One region of the Salipaludibacillus sp. HK11 genome, then DNA from elsewhere that is predicted to be linked to it. Evidence: predicted binding sites of a transcription regulator. Region 1 holds the regulator's gene; the other holds the start of a gene.
The links. The regulator Rex, encoded in region 1, represses fermentation and respiration genes when NADH is low (regulators of the CRP and FNR family bind a similar motif). The targets are predictions, from matches to a motif close to TTGTGAAATATTTCACAA.
Positions count from the first base shown of each region.

Region 2: pflB (formate C-acetyltransferase) is a predicted target of Rex. The motif match lies at 1,609-1,626, and genes of this name have one in related genera.

Region 1 is NZ_CP181045.1:4,283,424-4,288,302, forward strand. It holds gene ACM26V_RS20400 (ABC-F family ATP-binding cassette domain-containing protein) at 1-1,146, opposite strand, end outside; gene moaC (cyclic pyranopterin monophosphate synthase MoaC) at 1,369-1,851, shown strand; gene ACM26V_RS20410 (redox-sensing transcriptional repressor Rex) at 1,932-2,570, shown strand; gene ACM26V_RS20415 (MDR family MFS transporter) at 2,705-4,117, shown strand; gene ACM26V_RS20420 (YdiK family protein) at 4,165-4,371, opposite strand; gene ACM26V_RS20425 (lysostaphin resistance A-like protein) at 4,368-4,879, opposite strand, start outside.
Region 2 is NZ_CP181045.1:1,158,902-1,163,780, reverse strand. It holds gene dapA (4-hydroxy-tetrahydrodipicolinate synthase) at 1-391, shown strand, start outside; gene ACM26V_RS05870 (hypothetical protein) at 989-1,255, opposite strand; gene pflB (formate C-acetyltransferase) at 1,683-3,935, shown strand; gene pflA (pyruvate formate-lyase-activating protein) at 4,027-4,755, shown strand; gene ACM26V_RS05855 (AI-2E family transporter) at 4,807-4,879, opposite strand, start outside.

The sequences.
Region 1 (4,879 bases):
GTCACCTTTGATTAACTTCATTTGTCCAGCAATGGCTTTAATGAGCGTCGATTTACCAATACCATTTGGTCCGATCAATGCAACACTTTCACCACGGTCCATTTTCAACGACACATTTTCAAATAAAGGTTTGCTATCATATCCAACAGTCAAATCGTTGATCATTAATACGTCATTGCCACTTTGTCGATCGATATTAAATCGAAAATTTGCTGACTGATCTTCAGAGGAAGGTCTATCTTTTACCGTTATTTTTTCTAACTGTTTTCGACGGCTTTTTGCTCGGTTACTTGTAGAAGCGCGAGCTAAGTTTTTTTGCACAAATGTTTCTAATTTCTTAATTTCTCCTTGCTGTTTCTCAAATTGCTTCATCTCTTGTTCATACATTCGTGCCTTTTCTTCTAAGTATTTTGAGTAGTTCCCTGTAAATTTCAGCGTTTGATGAAAGGAAAGTTCGTATACATAGTCGACAACACGGTCAAGGAAAAAACGGTCGTGGGAGACGATGAGGATAGCTCCATCATAACCTGCTAAATAATTCTCAAGCCAAGTTAACGTTTGAATGTCGAGGTGGTTTGTCGGCTCGTCTAAAACTAATAGGCTAGGCTTCGACAGTAAGAGTTTCCCTAGAGCTAATCGGGTTTTTTGTCCGCCACTTAAGGAATTAATTGACGTGCTGTAGTCAAAATTTTTAAAATTAAGGCCAGATAAAATACTGCGGATATCTGCTTCATATTGAAAGCCACCACGGTCTTTAAAATCTTGTTGTAATTGATCGTACTCTTCCAGAATCTTTTCGTAATCAGGTTGATCAGGATCACTCATTTTTTCTTCTAGTTTTCGCAAGTTTTGTTCCATTTTTTTTAGAGCGGTGAAAACAGTTAACATCTCTTCCCATATGGAACGTGATGATTCAAGACCGCTATCCTGAGCGAGATAACCGATATTAACGTCCTTTGGGATCATTAAGTTTCCCGAATCATAAGGAAGTTCGCCGGTAATAATTTTTAGCAATGTTGATTTACCAGCACCGTTTCTACCTACGAGCGCAATCCGTTCATGACTTTTTATTTCTAATTTTACATTGGACAGAATTTCGTCTGTACCGAATGATTTTGATATTTGTGCACATTGTAATAAAATCATATTTTGGTCATCCTCACAATCAAATTCCATTCATTTCACAAGCTAAGTGTACATGAGAACGAACAACAATGGCAACTGAATTGTGGCGATAATTAGCTAGTGCTAAGGAGAAAGTAGAAATTTGAACGAGGAAATATAGTAGTTGTTTACTTCATAATCACAAAGTTATGCAGTTTGTGAAAGAATGGTGTACAATGAAAGAAGAAATAAAGGGGGATGTTCATGGACTCTTTCACACACTTTAACGAGCAAGGCCGTGCTAAAATGGTAGATATTTCACATAAAGACGAGACGGTCAGAACTGCTGTCGCAACATCAAGTGTTTATGTGAACAAAGAAATTTATGAAGCAATTCAACAAGGTAAAATGAAGAAAGGCGATGTGTTAGCAGTTGCTCAAGTTGCTGGGATAATGGCAGCTAAAAACACGTCCCAATGGATTCCAATGTGTCACCCATTATCATTGTCGGGTGTCGACATTCAGTTTGATTGGAATGTGAAGGAAGATACATATCAATTGGCGATTGAAGTTGCTGTGAAGACAAAAGGCAGTACGGGAGTGGAAATGGAAGCGTTAACATCGGCGTCTGCGACAGCGTTAACCATTTATGATATGTGTAAGGCTATTGATAAAGGCATGGTAATTGGTGAAACCTACTTATGTGAAAAAACGGGTGGGAAAAGCGGCGATTTCAAACGAAGTTAATTCTGATATTAATGATAAAGTAATCATAAATAGCGTGACTAGAGTAGAAGTAAGAATATGAGAATGGGGGGCAATGTTTCATGGATATGGATCAAGCAAAAATACCGCAAGCAACGGCTAAGCGTTTGCCACTATATTATCGTTTTTTGGAAGGCTTACAGGCTTCTGGAAAACATCGTGTATCTTCGTCTGAATTGAGTGAAGCGGTAAAAGTCGACTCTGCTACAATTCGTAGAGATTTTTCTTATTTTGGTGCGTTAGGGAAAAAAGGCTATGGGTATAATGTGAATTATTTGCTATCATTTTTCAGGAAGACGTTAGATCAAGATGAGTTAACAAAAGTAACACTCGTTGGTGTTGGAAACTTGGGAACGGCATTTTTAAATTATAACTTTAGCAAAACAAATAATACGAGAATTGAAATGGCTTTTGATGTGGATGAAGATAAAGTAGGGAAAGAAATAGGTGAAGTGCCGATTTACCATTTGAATGAATTTGCTGATCGCATTGCAAATAATAATGTGGAAGTCGTGATATTAACTGTTCCATCACACGTTGCACAACCTATCGCTGATCAGCTAGTAGCTTCAGGGATCAAAGGGATTCTGAATTTTACGCCTGCAAGGTTGTCAGTACCTGATGATGTGAGGGTTCATCATATTGATCTTTCAGTAGAGTTGCAATCACTCATTTATTTCTTAAAACATTATCCATTATAAAGGAACGTAGCAGGTCTTCTATTTGTGGAGGCCTGTTTTTGTTTTGCATGGATTTTATGATCACGTAGATAAAACTCGTGGTATAGTAGATTAACAGATATATTTCGTGAGACGAAGGAAAGAGTGATGAAATCATGGCGAAGGTTCCGCAGAAATGGTTGGTAGTTATAACGGTTTTATTAGGGACGTTTACAATTATTTTAAATAATAGCATGTTGAATCCAGCGGTGCCTCATTTAATGAACATATTTGAAGCGGATGCAGTAGCGACAGGCTGGGTGATTACAATTTTCATGGTTACGATGGGGATGATCATGCCTTTAACTGGTTATTTAGGTGATAAGTTTGGCAAGAAACAGCTATATATAGCTGGATTATCTTTGTTTATTCTAGGCTCTATATTAGGGTCACTCTCGTGGGATTTGTCTTCTTTGATTTTTTTTAGAGGGGTACAAGGCGTTGGTGGTGGTGTGATGATGCCTTTGTCTTTAGCATTAATATTTGAAGCATTTCCAAAAAAAGAACGCGGACTTGCTACGGGGGTTTGGGGAATAGCTGCGATGATGGCGCCGACAATCGGCCCTACTCTTGGAGGAATAATCATAGAAATGGGCTCATGGGAATGGCTATTTCTTTTCAATATCCCATCAGGGGTTCTCGGATTAATCTTTTCAATCTACTATTTAAAGCAGACGAAAAAAGTCGCTAATATTCGCTTTGATCGTTGGGGGTTTCTAACGGTAACGCTAGGTGTAGGTTCGATGTTGTTTGCGTTAGGTAGAGTGTCCGAACTTAACGATTTACGAGACGTGACGAATATCAGCCTTTTGCTATTAGGTCTTTTATCGTTGTATCTATTCGTCCGTATTGAGAACCGTACAGACCAACCGTTACTAGATTTGTCTATCTTTAAAATTCCAGCTTACACATACAGTGTATGGGTAGCAATGATCAGTTCGATATCATTGTTTGGAGGAATCTTTCTTCTGCCGCTATTAATTCAGCAAGTTTACGGGTTGGGTGCGATCATGACCGGGTTGACGTTTCTGCCGTCGGCTTTACTAGCGGGTATATTCATGACAATTGGCGGGAGGTTATTGGATCGCCAAGGGCCGTCGGTGATTGTCACGACAGGATTAACGATTGGTGCTGTTGGGACTTTATTGCTTGGACTGATTGGAATGGATACAGCAATATGGGTTATCTTTGTTCTGAATGCGGTAAGGGGAATTGGAATGGGGTTAAGTACGATGCCAGCGACAACTGCTGGGATGAATGCCATACCAGAGAAGTTTATCTCCCGAGGATCTGCGATGAATAATGTCCTGCGACAAATGAGTTCCGCATTAGGGATCGTCTTCGTTTCGATATATTTTGAGGTTCGTCGTGGACAAGTGATGGCAACGAGTAGCGTTACATTAGAAGAAGCTAGTCTAACGGCTGTAACAGAAGGTTTTCTCGTTATTGCGGTATTGGCGTTTCTATCTATTCCAGCGGGATTATTATTAGGTAAGGAACATCGAAAACAACAGGAAGAAATTAATTGATAACAGAAAGCCCTTCGATCAGATTTGTCGAAGGGCTTCATTAATAATTATTTTTTGTTATTCTCCTGATTTTGTTTGGCGACGCCGCCGAAATGGCGAAAAGCTAAGAAATAGTCAAAAGCTGCAAATGCCATGAACAGAATTGTGTAGATTCCCCATCCAGTAGTTTGATCTGCTGATTGGATCGCTAAATATAGAAATAACGTTCCTAGAAAAAAGAACATATACCCTTGAAAGCGAGAATGTTTCTTCATATGAACAACCCTCCTATTGCTTGGATCGTTTGTTCAAGTTCTTCTAATTGTTCCATTAAATCTTGCAATTGTTCCCCGTATACGACTTGTATGAGCATCACAAAGGAGTTAATTCCAACGTGAGCCATTATCGGAACAATAATTCGTTTGGTTTTCACATAGAGGTAAGCAAACACAATTCCCATTGCTAGATAGACAAGGAGGTGTTCAAAGTCCCAATGGACAACGGCAAAGATTAACCCACTCGATATAGCGGCAATCCAGAAACCGAAGCGTTTGAATAAACTTCCGAAGATAACCATTCGAAACACGAGTTCCTCTATGATCGGTACAAATACGGCAACTACAGGAATCATGAAGGGAACGGCTGTAGCCATATCGACAATCATATCCGTATTTTCAGATCCCGGTTCAATACCCAACAGGTTCATCTCAATAATACCTGCTATATACTGGGCAGCAAAGGCCAGGAAAATACCACTTATCGACCATCGAATTGTTTTTCCTA
Region 2 (4,879 bases), 2.1 Mb from region 1:
TGATTTAGACGCTATGTCAGAAATTATTGATAAAACGTCTGATGATTTCACTCTTTACAGTGGGGATGATAGCTTGACATTGCCTATTTTATCTATCGGTGGGAATGGCGCTGTTTCCGTGTCATCTCATATTATCGGTAACGAGATGAAGGACATGATTACAGCACATGAAAATGGTCATGTAAAGTATGCAGCACAACTTCATCGTCAACTTTTACCAGTAATGGACGTCATGTTTAGTGCTCCTAGCCCGTCACCAGTAAAAGCAGCTTTAGAAATGTGTTCAATTAAAGTTGGATCTGTTCGATTACCTCTAGTTTCTTTAACACCAGAAGAATCGCAGAAAGTCCATCATATAATCCGGCATAAGATATTTTCTTCTGCTGTGTAACAGAAAGCAGGCCTTCATTTTTTTGAAGGCCATTTATTTTTTATTTATTTTGAGATCAATTTTAGAGTGTATTCTGTCTAAAACTCGAGTGTTATAAAGAGAAGATTGCGAATCCCTTGCTGATTCGGAACGTTTTTCAATTTATATTCCTCGAACGTTCCGAGTGCCCCGTTATGCCCCGTTGATTCGGAGCGTTTTTCAATTTAGATTCTTCGATCGTTCCGAATCCCTCGTTGATTCGGAACGTTTTTCAATTTCGAATCAACGAACTGTCTGAATACCTCATTGATTCGGAGCGTTTTTCAATTTCGACTCCGCGAACGGTCCGAATCCCTCGTTGATTCGGAGCGTTTTCCAATTTAGATTCCTCGATCGTTCCGAATCCCTCATTGATTCGGAGCGTTTTTCAATTTCGACTCCGCCAACGTTCCGAATGCCTCGTTGATTCGGAACGATAACGAAAGACTGAAAGCGTTGGGCACGGAAAGAGTTCGCTTTTAGTCGATCGAGTGTTTTCTGTAAAAATTGTGTGAGTAATTGTTTTTTTGATCCCTTTTATATTCACATCTTAGTGCTTTATGAATAATTCAAGAATTATTAGTTCTCCCATTTGTTCCTAAAAAGAACTTTCAATTTATTAGATGCAGACAAACAAATTTGTTTCGTCTCCTCTTCTGTCATCATAAAATGTTCTGCAGTTATCATTATAGGAGTTCTCTGATGGACTGTTAACCTTCCATACTGACGAAGATTCGATTCCTCAACTTCACGAAAATAACGAAAGACTGATTTTTCAGGTTCAGGAAGCCGCTTGATTAGTTGATCACGCTGCTCAAAATAGCTATCTTTATTAAAGTGATCCATAAACCTCTCCCCTTTTGATCGTATTAATTCAATTTTCTTTACATAGAATATACGATTGAACAATGATAAAGATTCAGCTTTATATACTTATTTAGAGGTAGATTTTAGCTAGTATAAGCTCATTTAAAATCAGCCATTATCTATCTGTTACACTTTAGTGTAGCAAAATTTGAAAAATCACTTATGTAAAATAATCTAACTTAACCTTATTAAACTGGGAAACTAACTAATAACCTCTTAAAAAATTATAACTGTTACATAAATATTTGATCTCTGTTCTAGTTTTCATGAAAGTGTCACATTTAGCTATTGTTGTAAGCCATTTTTACTTTTATACTTAAGGTACATTAAAAATGTGATTTAATTCACTAATATATCAGTCTGACATGGCACGTTTTACAACTAAAACTATATGGAGGCGTTAATTATGAGTAAGACAATTGAGAATGTAAGTCACCCGGCATGGTTTAACTTCAACAGTGGACTTTGGAATAATGAAATCAACGTTCGTGATTTCATTCAAACCAACTACTCTCTTTATAATGGTGACGAGAGTTTTCTCGAGAACGCAACAGAAGCTACAAATGATCTTTGGAAGCAAGTAATGGACCTTACTACACAAGAACGTGAAAGAGGTGGAGTATATGATTTAGATACAAAAATCGTATCTACTATTACTTCTCATAATGCTGGATACCTTGATCAGTCAAAAGAAAAAATTGTTGGTGTTCAAACAGATGTACCTTTCAAGAGATCCATGCAACCTTTTGGTGGGATCCGCATGGCGAAAGCGGCTTTGGAGTCTTACGGTTACGAACTAGACGCAGACGTTGAGAAAATTTTCAGTGATTTTGCCAAGACTCATAATCAAGGCGTATATGACGCTTATACTCCTGAAATGAAATTAGCTAGAAAAGTTGGTATTATTACAGGTCTTCCAGATGCTTATGGTCGTGGACGAATCATTGGTGACTATCGACGTATTGCACTTTATGGTGTTGATTTTCTCATTAAAGGAAAGCAAGACGAATTAAACAGCTTCTCTGGGGCAATGACAGAAGAAGTGATTCGTTCTAGAGAAGAGACTTCCGAGCAAATTCGAGCGCTTAAAGACTTAAAACAATTAGGTACTATATATGGATTTGATATTTCTGAACCAGCTATGAATGCAACAGAAGCATTCCAATGGTTGTATCTTGGATATTTGGCTGCAGTAAAAGAACAAAACGGTGCAGCTATGAGTTTAGGGCGAGTTTCTACGTTCCTTGACATCTATATTGAAAGAGATTTAGCAAATGGTACTTTAACTGAAGTTGAAGCTCAAGAAATAGTTGATCATTTTGTAATGAAACTTCGCTTAGTTAAATTTGCCAGAACGCCTGAATACAATGATTTATTCAGTGGAGACCCAACATGGGTAACAGAATCTATCGGTGGCGTTGGCCAGGACGGTCGTGCACTAGTAACTAAAAACTCATTCCGTTTCCTTCATACTTTAAAAAATCTAGGACCCGCTCCTGAGCCAAACTTAACTGTACTATGGTCTCCTTCATTACCAGTAACATTCAAGCATTATTGCTCGAAAATGTCGATTGAAACTAGTGCAATACAATATGAGAATGACGAAATCATGAGACCAGAATATGGTGATGATTATGGAATTGCTTGTTGTGTGTCGGCAATGGCAATCGGAAAACAAATGCAATTTTTCGGAGCAAGAGCAAACGTTGCAAAAGCTTTACTTTATGCAATAAACGGTGGTGTTGATGAAAAAGCGAAGGTCAATGTCGTTCCTGGTATTACTCCAATCACATCAGATTATCTTGATTACGATGAAGTAATGAGCAACTACGATGCTGTGTTAGAATGGCTTGCAGGACTCTACATCAATACACTTAATATCATTCACTTCATGCATGACAAATATAGTTATGAAAAAATTGAAATGGCCCTGCACGATAAAGAAATACGTCGTACGATGGCTACAGGTATCGCTGGTCTCTCCGTGGCAGCTGACTCATTAAGTGCCATTAAACACTCTAAAGTAAAAGTTATTCGCGATGCAGACGGGCTTGCTGTAGACTATGAAGTAGAAGGAGAATATCCACAGTACGGCAATGATGACGATCGCGTTGATGAGCTCGCTAAAGATTTAGTTATTAAATTTTCTAATATGCTCAAACAACACGGTACTCACCGAAATGCAGAGACAACGATGTCGATTCTAACGATTACTTCCAACGTCGTTTACGGAAAGAAAACTGGAAATACTCCTGATGGACGTAAAGATGGCGAACCATTTGCACCTGGTGCTAACCCACTTCACGGAAGAGATAAAAAAGGAGCACTTGCTTCATTAAATTCCGTTGCAAAAATGCCATATGGGAATTCACTAGATGGCATTTCCAATACATTCTCGATCGTACCTAAAGCACTAGGAAAAGAAGAGGATGTACAAAAAGCTAATCTATCTGCAATCCTCGACGGGTACTCTGAAAAAGAAGGTCATCATTTAAATATCAATGTATTTAATCGTGAAACATTATTAAACGCAATGGAGCATCCTGAAGAATATCCACAATTGACGATTCGCGTTTCGGGATATGCTGTAAACTTTATAAAATTAACTCGTGAACAACAAATCGATGTTATTAATCGAACGTTCCACGAATCAATGTAAAACGTATCATTCAGATAGAAAGATATAAATTTCTCAGGAAAGCATCAGCAGTTATCCTGCCGATGCTTTCTAGTTCTTAGGGGGTCATCTTATGGAAGGAAGAATTCATTCTGTAGAAACATCAGGTATGGTAGACGGACCGGGAATCCGTTATGTCATCTTCACGCAAGGGTGTCTTTTACGATGCCAATACTGTCATAATCCCGATTCATGGGATCGTGATGCTGGTGAATTGAGAAGTGTTAAATCTTTAATTGAAGATATTCAGAAATATACACCTTACATGAAACATTCCAACGGTGGTGTAACTGTAAGTGGTGGCGAACCACTTCTTCAACTAGATTTTCTTATTGAATTATTTAAAGAATGTAAAAAACTCGGTATTCACACGACGATAGACAGTTCAGGTGGATGTTATTCGTCAAGTCCGTCTTTTGTAACAAAACTTGATGAACTTATTTCTTACACTGATTTATTTTTAGTTGATTTAAAACACATAGACGACGAAAAACATCGTAAATTAACTGGCGTTTCAAATAAGCATATTCTCGATTTTGCAAAAAAACTATCTGATGATAAGGTTCCTGTTTGGATACGCCATGTACTTGTCCCAGGTGTTTCTGATGATGAGAAAGATTTAACAGATTTGTCGTCTTTTATTTCAACTTTAGAAAACGTTGAAAAAATTGAAATTCTTCCTTATCATAAAATGGGAGTCTACAAGTGGAAAGAACTTGGGATCGCTTACCCACTCGAAGGGGTCGAATCTCCCACTTCAGAACAAGTTGATCGCGCAAAAGCATTACTTCAAATACAATAACAAAAGGCCGGGAAGTTCAAATTTGAACTTCCCGGCCTTTTTTCGATTCTGCTATCTCAACTGTGGATACCGCAACCGCAATAATCTATATATATTTTGTACAATTACTTTCGATACCGCATAA